DNA from 2 places in the Kitasatospora sp. NPDC008050 genome. Region 1 is predicted to be linked to the other one. Evidence: predicted binding sites of a transcription regulator. Region 1 holds the regulator's gene; the other holds the start of a gene.
What was found. Region 1 encodes HrcA, which represses chaperone genes, less so after heat shock. Its sites were predicted from a motif close to TTNGCACTCNGNNNNNCNGAGTGCNAA; they were not measured.
Positions count from the first base shown of each region.

Region 2: the regulator HrcA is predicted to act here: its motif matches at 1,781-1,807, upstream of groL (chaperonin GroEL).

Region 1 covers NZ_JBIBIJ010000001.1:680,600-684,006, reverse strand. The annotation lists gene htpX (zinc metalloprotease HtpX) at 13-939, opposite strand; gene hrcA (heat-inducible transcriptional repressor HrcA) at 1,291-2,535, shown strand; gene dnaJ (molecular chaperone DnaJ) at 2,614-3,407, shown strand, end outside.
Region 2 covers NZ_JBIBIJ010000002.1:71,182-74,588, forward strand. The annotation lists gene thrC (threonine synthase) at 1-509, shown strand, start outside; gene ACFZB9_RS03825 (ubiquitin-like small modifier protein 1) at 572-850, shown strand; gene ACFZB9_RS03830 (cold-shock protein) at 1,431-1,634, shown strand; gene groL (chaperonin GroEL) at 1,963-3,407, shown strand, end outside.

The DNA of each region.
Region 1 (3,407 bases):
GGTGACCGGAGGTCAGCGTCCCAGTTCGGCGGAGATCTTGCCCAGCTGCTCCAGGCGCTGCTCCAGGCTGGGGTGCGTGGAGAGCAGCTGCGTGGCCGCCTCCTTGGCGCTGAGCGCGGGGGCGAAGTAGAAGGCGTTGTACGGCTGGGCCCGGCGCAGGTCCTGGGTCGGGATCGCGGCGATCTGCCCGGTCACCTTGGTCAGCGCCGAGGCCAGCGCGCTGGGCCGGCCGGTGAGCTGGGCCGCGGCCCGGTCGGCGGCCAGCTCGCGGTAGCGCGAGAGCAGCCGGGTGAGCAGGAAGCTGAGCGCGTAGACGACCATGCTGACCAGCGGGATGATGATCATCGCGATCGCGGCGCTGTCATTGTTGTTGTTGTTCCGGTTGCCGCCGCCCATCATGCCGCTGTAGAGCGCGATCCGGGTGATCGCGCCGGCCAGCACACCGAGGAAGCCGGCCACCGTCATCACCGCGACGTCCCGGTGCGCCACGTGCGAGAGCTCGTGCGCCAGCACGCCCTCCAGCTCCTCCGGCTCCAGGCGGCGCAGCAGCCCGGTGGTCACGCAGACCACGGCGTTCTGCGGGTTGCGGCCGGTGGCGAAGGCGTTGGGCATGTCGTTGTCGGCCACCGCGACGCGCGGCTTGGGCATGTCGGCCAGCGCGCAGAGCCGGTCGATGGTGCCGTGCAGCTGCGGGTACTGCTCCGGGGTGACCGCGTGGGCGCCCATCGCCCGCTCGGTGATCTTGTCGCTGAACCAGAACTGCGCGACGAAGAGCCCGCCCATCAGCAGGACGATCAGTGGCCAGGCGCCCCGCAGCAGGACGATCAGCACACCCGTGAAGCCGACGTAGAGCAGCCCGATCAGGAACATCGTGGTGACCATCCGACCGGTCAGTCCACGATCGGGCGCAAAGCGGGTGTGGGGGCCGGACGCCGACATGGCTGCTCCTCTTGGTCCTTCAAGTTATCCAGCGGGTTTTCCGTCGCCCGAGCGGCCCTTTCGGCGCTCGGGTGTCAGTTGCTATCGATGCTGCCACTTCGTCCGGCGCCGGGCACCACCCGGCCCGGAGACGTTCGCTCCAGGCGTGTCGTGCCCAGCGGACCGGGGTGCCATGCGGAGTGATCCGCGCGGCATCCCGGGCCAGGGCGTTCCTGCGATCGGACCCGGGCCTTACACTGGCAGGTACGGTTTTGGCACTCGTCCGGGCAGAGTGCCAAGCCGATCACCGGGCAGTACTTGTCAGGGCAGGACCTGGTACCTGGACAACGCGCGAAGAGGGAGGTGCGTGCCATGTTCGACGAACCCGATTCCGATCCGCGTCCGACCGGCCGCGAGCCGGCGGCCGGCAGTCCACCGGCCACCGGGGCCGCGAGAGTTCAGCGCACCGCCGCAGGCCCTCGGGCAACGGCCAAGGCCGCGCCGACGCGTAGTGGCGGCGGCACGCGCTCTGCCGCGCGCGGGTCCGCCGCGCCCGCCGCGCGCCCCGGTGGCGGCGAGCCGGCCGGCCTGGAGGTCCGCCAGCTCGACGAGCGCAAGCTCTCCGTGCTGCGCGCCATCGTGCAGGACTACGTCGGCACCGAGGAGCCGGTGGGCTCCAAGGCGCTGGTCGAGCGGCACAACCTCGGCGTCTCCCCGGCCACCGTGCGCAATGACATGGCCACCCTCGAAGAGGACGGCTACATCCAGCAGCCGCACACCAGCGCCGGCCGGATCCCGACCGACAAGGGCTACCGGCTCTTCGTCGACCGGCTGGCCGAGGTCAAGCCGATGAGCGCCCCCGAGCGGCGCGCGATCCGGCACTTCCTGGACGGTGCGGTCGACCTGGACGACGTGGTCGCCCGCACGGTGCGGCTGCTGGCCCAGCTGACCCGCCAGGTCGCGGTGGTCCAGTACCCCTCGCTGACCCGATCCACGGTCCGGCACATCGAGCTGGTCGCGCTGGCCCCGGCCAAGGTGATGCTGGTGCTGATCACCAACACCGGCCGGGTCGAGCAGCGGATGGTCGACTGCCCGGGCCCGGTGCGCGAGAGCACCCTGGCCGACCTGCGCGCCCGGCTCAACGCCCGGGCCGGCGGCCGGCGCTTCCCCGACGTCCCGTCCCTGGTGGAGGATCTGCCCGCGGCCTTCGAGCCGGCCGAGCGGCCGATCGTCTCCACCGTGCTCTCCACGCTCTTCGAGTCCCTGGTGGAGCAGAACGAGGAGCGGATCATGCTGGCCGGCACGGCCAACCTGACCCGCTTCGGCCATGACTTCCCGCTCACCATCCAGCCGGTGCTGGAGGCGCTGGAGGAGCACATGGTCCTGCTGCGCCTGCTCGGTGAGACCAACGAGGCCGGCATGACCGTGCGGATCGGCCGGGAGAACGAGTACGAGGGTCTGAACTCCACCTCGGTCGTCTCGGTCGGCTACGGCTCGGGCGACGAGAGCGTCGCCAAGCTGGGTGTGATCGGTCCCACCCGGATGGATTACCCCGGCACCATGGGGGCGGTGCGGGCGGTCGCCCGGTATGTGGGGCAGATCCTGGCAGAGTCCTAACCGGTTCTTGCGTACATTGAGTGGCGCAGGAGCAGTACCAGCAGCACTTTTCTAGAGGCGGAACAAGCGGAGTATTTGGTGGCCACGGACTACTACGCGGTACTCGGCGTCCGACGGGACGCGGGGCAGGACGAGATCAAGAAGGCGTTCCGGCGCCTTGCCCGTGAACTGCACCCGGACGTCAACCCGGACCCGAAGACGCAGGAGCGGTTCAAGGAGATCAACGCCGCTTACGAGGTGCTCTCCGATCCGCAGAAGCGGCAGGTCTACGACCTGGGCGGGGACCCGCTCTCGCCGGGCGGCGGCGGGGGCGGCTTCGGCGGCGGTGCGGCGGGCTTCGGCTTCTCCGACATCATGGACGCCTTCTTCGGGGCGGCCTCGGGCCAGCGCGGCCCGCGCTCGCGCACCCGGCGCGGTCAGGACGCGATGATCCGCCTGGAGATCACCCTGGATGAGGCCGCCTTCGGCACCACCAAGGAACTCCAGGTCGACACCGCCGTCACCTGCACCACCTGCAGTGGCGAGGGCGCGGCCCCCGGCACCTCGGCCCAGACCTGCGACATGTGCCGCGGCAAGGGCGAGGTCTCCCAGGTCACCCGCTCCTTCCTGGGCCAGGTCATGACCTCGCGCCCGTGCCCGCAGTGTCAGGGCTTCGGCACCGTCGTGCCCACCCCGTGCCCGGAGTGCGCGGGCGACGGCCGGGTCCGGGCCCGGCGCACGCTGACCGTCAAGATCCCCGCCGGGGTCGACAACGGCACCCGGATCCAGCTGGCCGGCGAGGGCGAGGTCGGCCCCGGTGGTGGTCCGGCCGGTGACCTCTACGTGGAGATCGCCGAGATCAACCACCCGACCTTCCAGCGCCGCGGCGACGA
Region 2 (3,407 bases), on a different contig from region 1:
CGCAGCTCACCAAGATCGACAAGGGGCTGCAGGAGCTGATCAAGCTCGGCCTGGTCGAGGACCGGCCGTACCGGATCTTCGGCGCCCAGGCGGCCGGCTGCTCGCCGGTCTCCGCGGCCTTCAAGGACGGCCGCGACGTGATCCGGCCGGTCAAGCCGGACACCATCGCCAAGTCGCTGGCGATCGGCAACCCGGCCGACGGCCCGTACGTGCTGGACATCGCCCGGCGCACCGGCGGCGCGGTCGAGGACGTCACCGACGCCGAGGTGGTGGCGGCGATCCGGCTGCTGGCCCGCACCGAGGGGATCTTCGCCGAGACCGCGGGCGGCGTGACCATCGGCGTGCTCAAGAAGCTGGTCGAGAACGGTGTGCTGGACCCGGCCAAGGAGACGGTGGCGATCAACACCGGGGACGGCCTGAAGACGCTGGACGCGGTGGCCGACTCGGGCCTGACCGCGACCATCCGGCCGACCCTGGACTCCTTCCGCGCCGCCGGCCTGGCGTCCTGACCCCACCCCCAGCAGCTGGGCCAGTGGCTCAGCCGGCAGTTCAGCAAGCGAGGAGACACCCGATGAGCGCGAACGTCCGTATCCCGACCATCCTGCGCACCTACACCGAGGGCGCGGCCGAGGTGAGCGCCGAGGGCGCCACCCTGCAGGAGGTCATCGCCGACCTGGAGCGCAACCACCCGGGCATCGCCGCCCGGATCCTGGACGAGGCGGGCAAGCTGCGCCGCTTCGTGAACGTGTACGTCAACGACGACGACGTGCGGTTCGCCGAGGGCCTGGCCACCGAGATCAAGGACGGCGCCGGCGTCTCGATCATCCCGGCCGTCGCGGGCGGCTGCTGACGGGGCATCAGCACCCCTTCGGGCACGCGTTCAGGGCGCCGTCCGGCCGTTGGCCGGGCGGCGCCCTGCTGTCGGCGCGCGGCCGCGGCGCTGCGGCGCGGCCGGTGTCCGTGGCTGTCCCCGGCAGGGCATAGGCTGTCCCCGAGCCCCGCGTCGGGCTCGCCGCGCCGCTCGAAGACCGGTTGAGCGCGGCTGGGGTCGTCCGGCCGGTGAGACGTATCTGCCGAGGTATCACCCAGACCCTGTCGGCGCCTCGTCAGAATTCTTTGGACTATTTGCGGGTTTCGTCCGCTATGTCCCAGCCGAATTGCCGAGGTCTGTCGCATTCATCCCCGACTATCCCTTGGCGCCCCAAGCGAATTGGCGTCCAGTGACCCTGTTGCGCAGGGCGCTGATGCGGATACATTCAGCCGCGGTCGATGCATTCGCCTGCTCCGTCAGCGCCAACTGGCGCTCGGGGGTGGGACGCTGCGGCATGCGGGAGCGCGCCCAGGGGGGTTACCTCGGGCCGGTCCGTCACGACCCGCGCCCGTGACCTGCGGGTGCGCGAAGGGCCAGCACAGCACTAGGGGAGTTCGGAATGGCTCAGGGCACCGTCAAGTGGTTCAACGCGGAGAAGGGCTACGGCTTCATCGCGGTCGACGGTGGTGCGGACGTGTTCGTCCACTACAGCGCGATCCAGATGGACGGCTACCGCACCCTTGAAGAGGGCCAGCGGGTCGAGTTCGAGATCTCCCAGGGGCAGAAGGGCCCGCAGGCGGACATGGTCCGCGCGGCGGTCTGACCTTTCCGAACCTCGGAGCCTCGGCTCTCACCGAGCTGGTGGTTCAGCAGCAGGCCCGTGAGGCTTCCCGGACACCGGGACGTCTCGCGGGCCTGCTGTTCGTCTGCCGCGAGTCGCCGCGAGTTGCCGCCAGGTCACCCGAGGAGCTTGCACTCGCCATGCCGGAGTGCTAACTATTGGCGTTAGCACTCACAGCATGAGAGTGACAACGGACCGGGTCGGTGAGGCCCCCGGGAGCGGTAGGGGACAGGACCCCCGCATACCAGGGCCGTCCGTCGCGGGCACCTCTGGTCCGAGCAGTCGACCGTGTCCTGGAGGACCACTTCCGATGGCCAAGATCATCGCGTTTGACGAGGAAGCTCGCCGCGGCCTTGAGCGCGGCATGAACCAGCTTGCCGACGCAGTCAAGGTGACGCTGGGCCCCAAGGGCCGCAACGTCGTCCTTGAGAAGAAGTGGGGCGCCCCCACGATCACCAACGACGGTGTCTCCATCGCCAAGGAGATCGAGCTCGAGGACCCCTACGAGAAGATCGGCGCGGAGCTCGTCAAGGAGGTCGCCAAGAAGACCGACGACGTCGCGGGTGACGGCACCACCACCGCCACCGTGCTGGCCCAGGCGCTCGTTCGCGAGGGTCTGCGCAACGTCGCCGCCGGCGCCAACCCGATGGCCCTCAAGCGCGGTATCGAGAAGGCCGTCGCGGCCGTCTCGGACCAGCTGCTGGCCCAGGCCAAGGATGTGGAGACCAAGGAGCAGATCGCTTCGACCGCCTCCATCTCGGCCGCCGACACCCAGATCGGCGAGCTCATCGCCGAGGCCATGGACAAGGTCGGCAAGGAAGGCGTCATCACCGTCGAGGAGAGCAACACCTTCGGTCTGGAGCTTGAGCTCACCGAGGGCATGCGCTTCGACAAGGGCTACATCTCGGCCTACTTCGCCACCGACCTGGAGCGGATGGAGGCCTCGTTCGACGAGCCCTACATCCTGATCGCCAACTCCAAGATCGGCTCGGTCAAGGACCTGCTCCCGCTGCTGGAGAAGGTCATGCAGAGCGGCAAGCCGCTGCTGATCATCGCCGAGGACGTCGAGGGCGAGGCCCTGTCGACCCTGGTGGTCAACAAGATCCGCGGCACCTTCAAGTCCGTCGCCGTCAAGGCCCCGGGCTTCGGCGACCGCCGCAAGGCCATGCTCGGCGACATCGCCATCCTCACCGGTGGCACCGTGATCTCCGAGGAGGTCGGCCTCAAGCTCGAGAACGCCGGTCTCGACCTGCTGGGCACCGCCCGCAAGGTGGTCATCACCAAGGACGAGACCACCATCGTCGACGGTGGCGGCGACAGCGACCAGGTCGCCGGGCGGGTCAACCAGATCCGCGCCGAGATCGAGAACAGCGACTCGGACTACGACCGCGAGAAGCTCCAGGAGCGCCTCGCCAAGCTGGCCGGCGGCGTGGCCGTCATCAAGGCCGGCGCGGCCACCGAGGTCGAGCTCAAGGAGCGCAAGCACCGCATCGAGGACGCCGTTCGCAACGCGAAGGCGGCCGTCGAGGAGGGCATCGTCGCGGGTGGTGGCGTCGCGCTGCTGCAGGCGTCGATCGCCTTCGACAAGCTGGAGCTGGAGGGCGACGAGGCCACCGGTGCCAACATCGTCAAGGTCGCGCTGGAGGCCCCGATCAAGCAGATCGCGGTCAACGCCGGCCTTGAGGGCGGTGTCGTGGTGGAGAAGGTGCGCAACCTCCCCGCCGGCCACGGCCTGAACGCCGCGACCAACGAGTA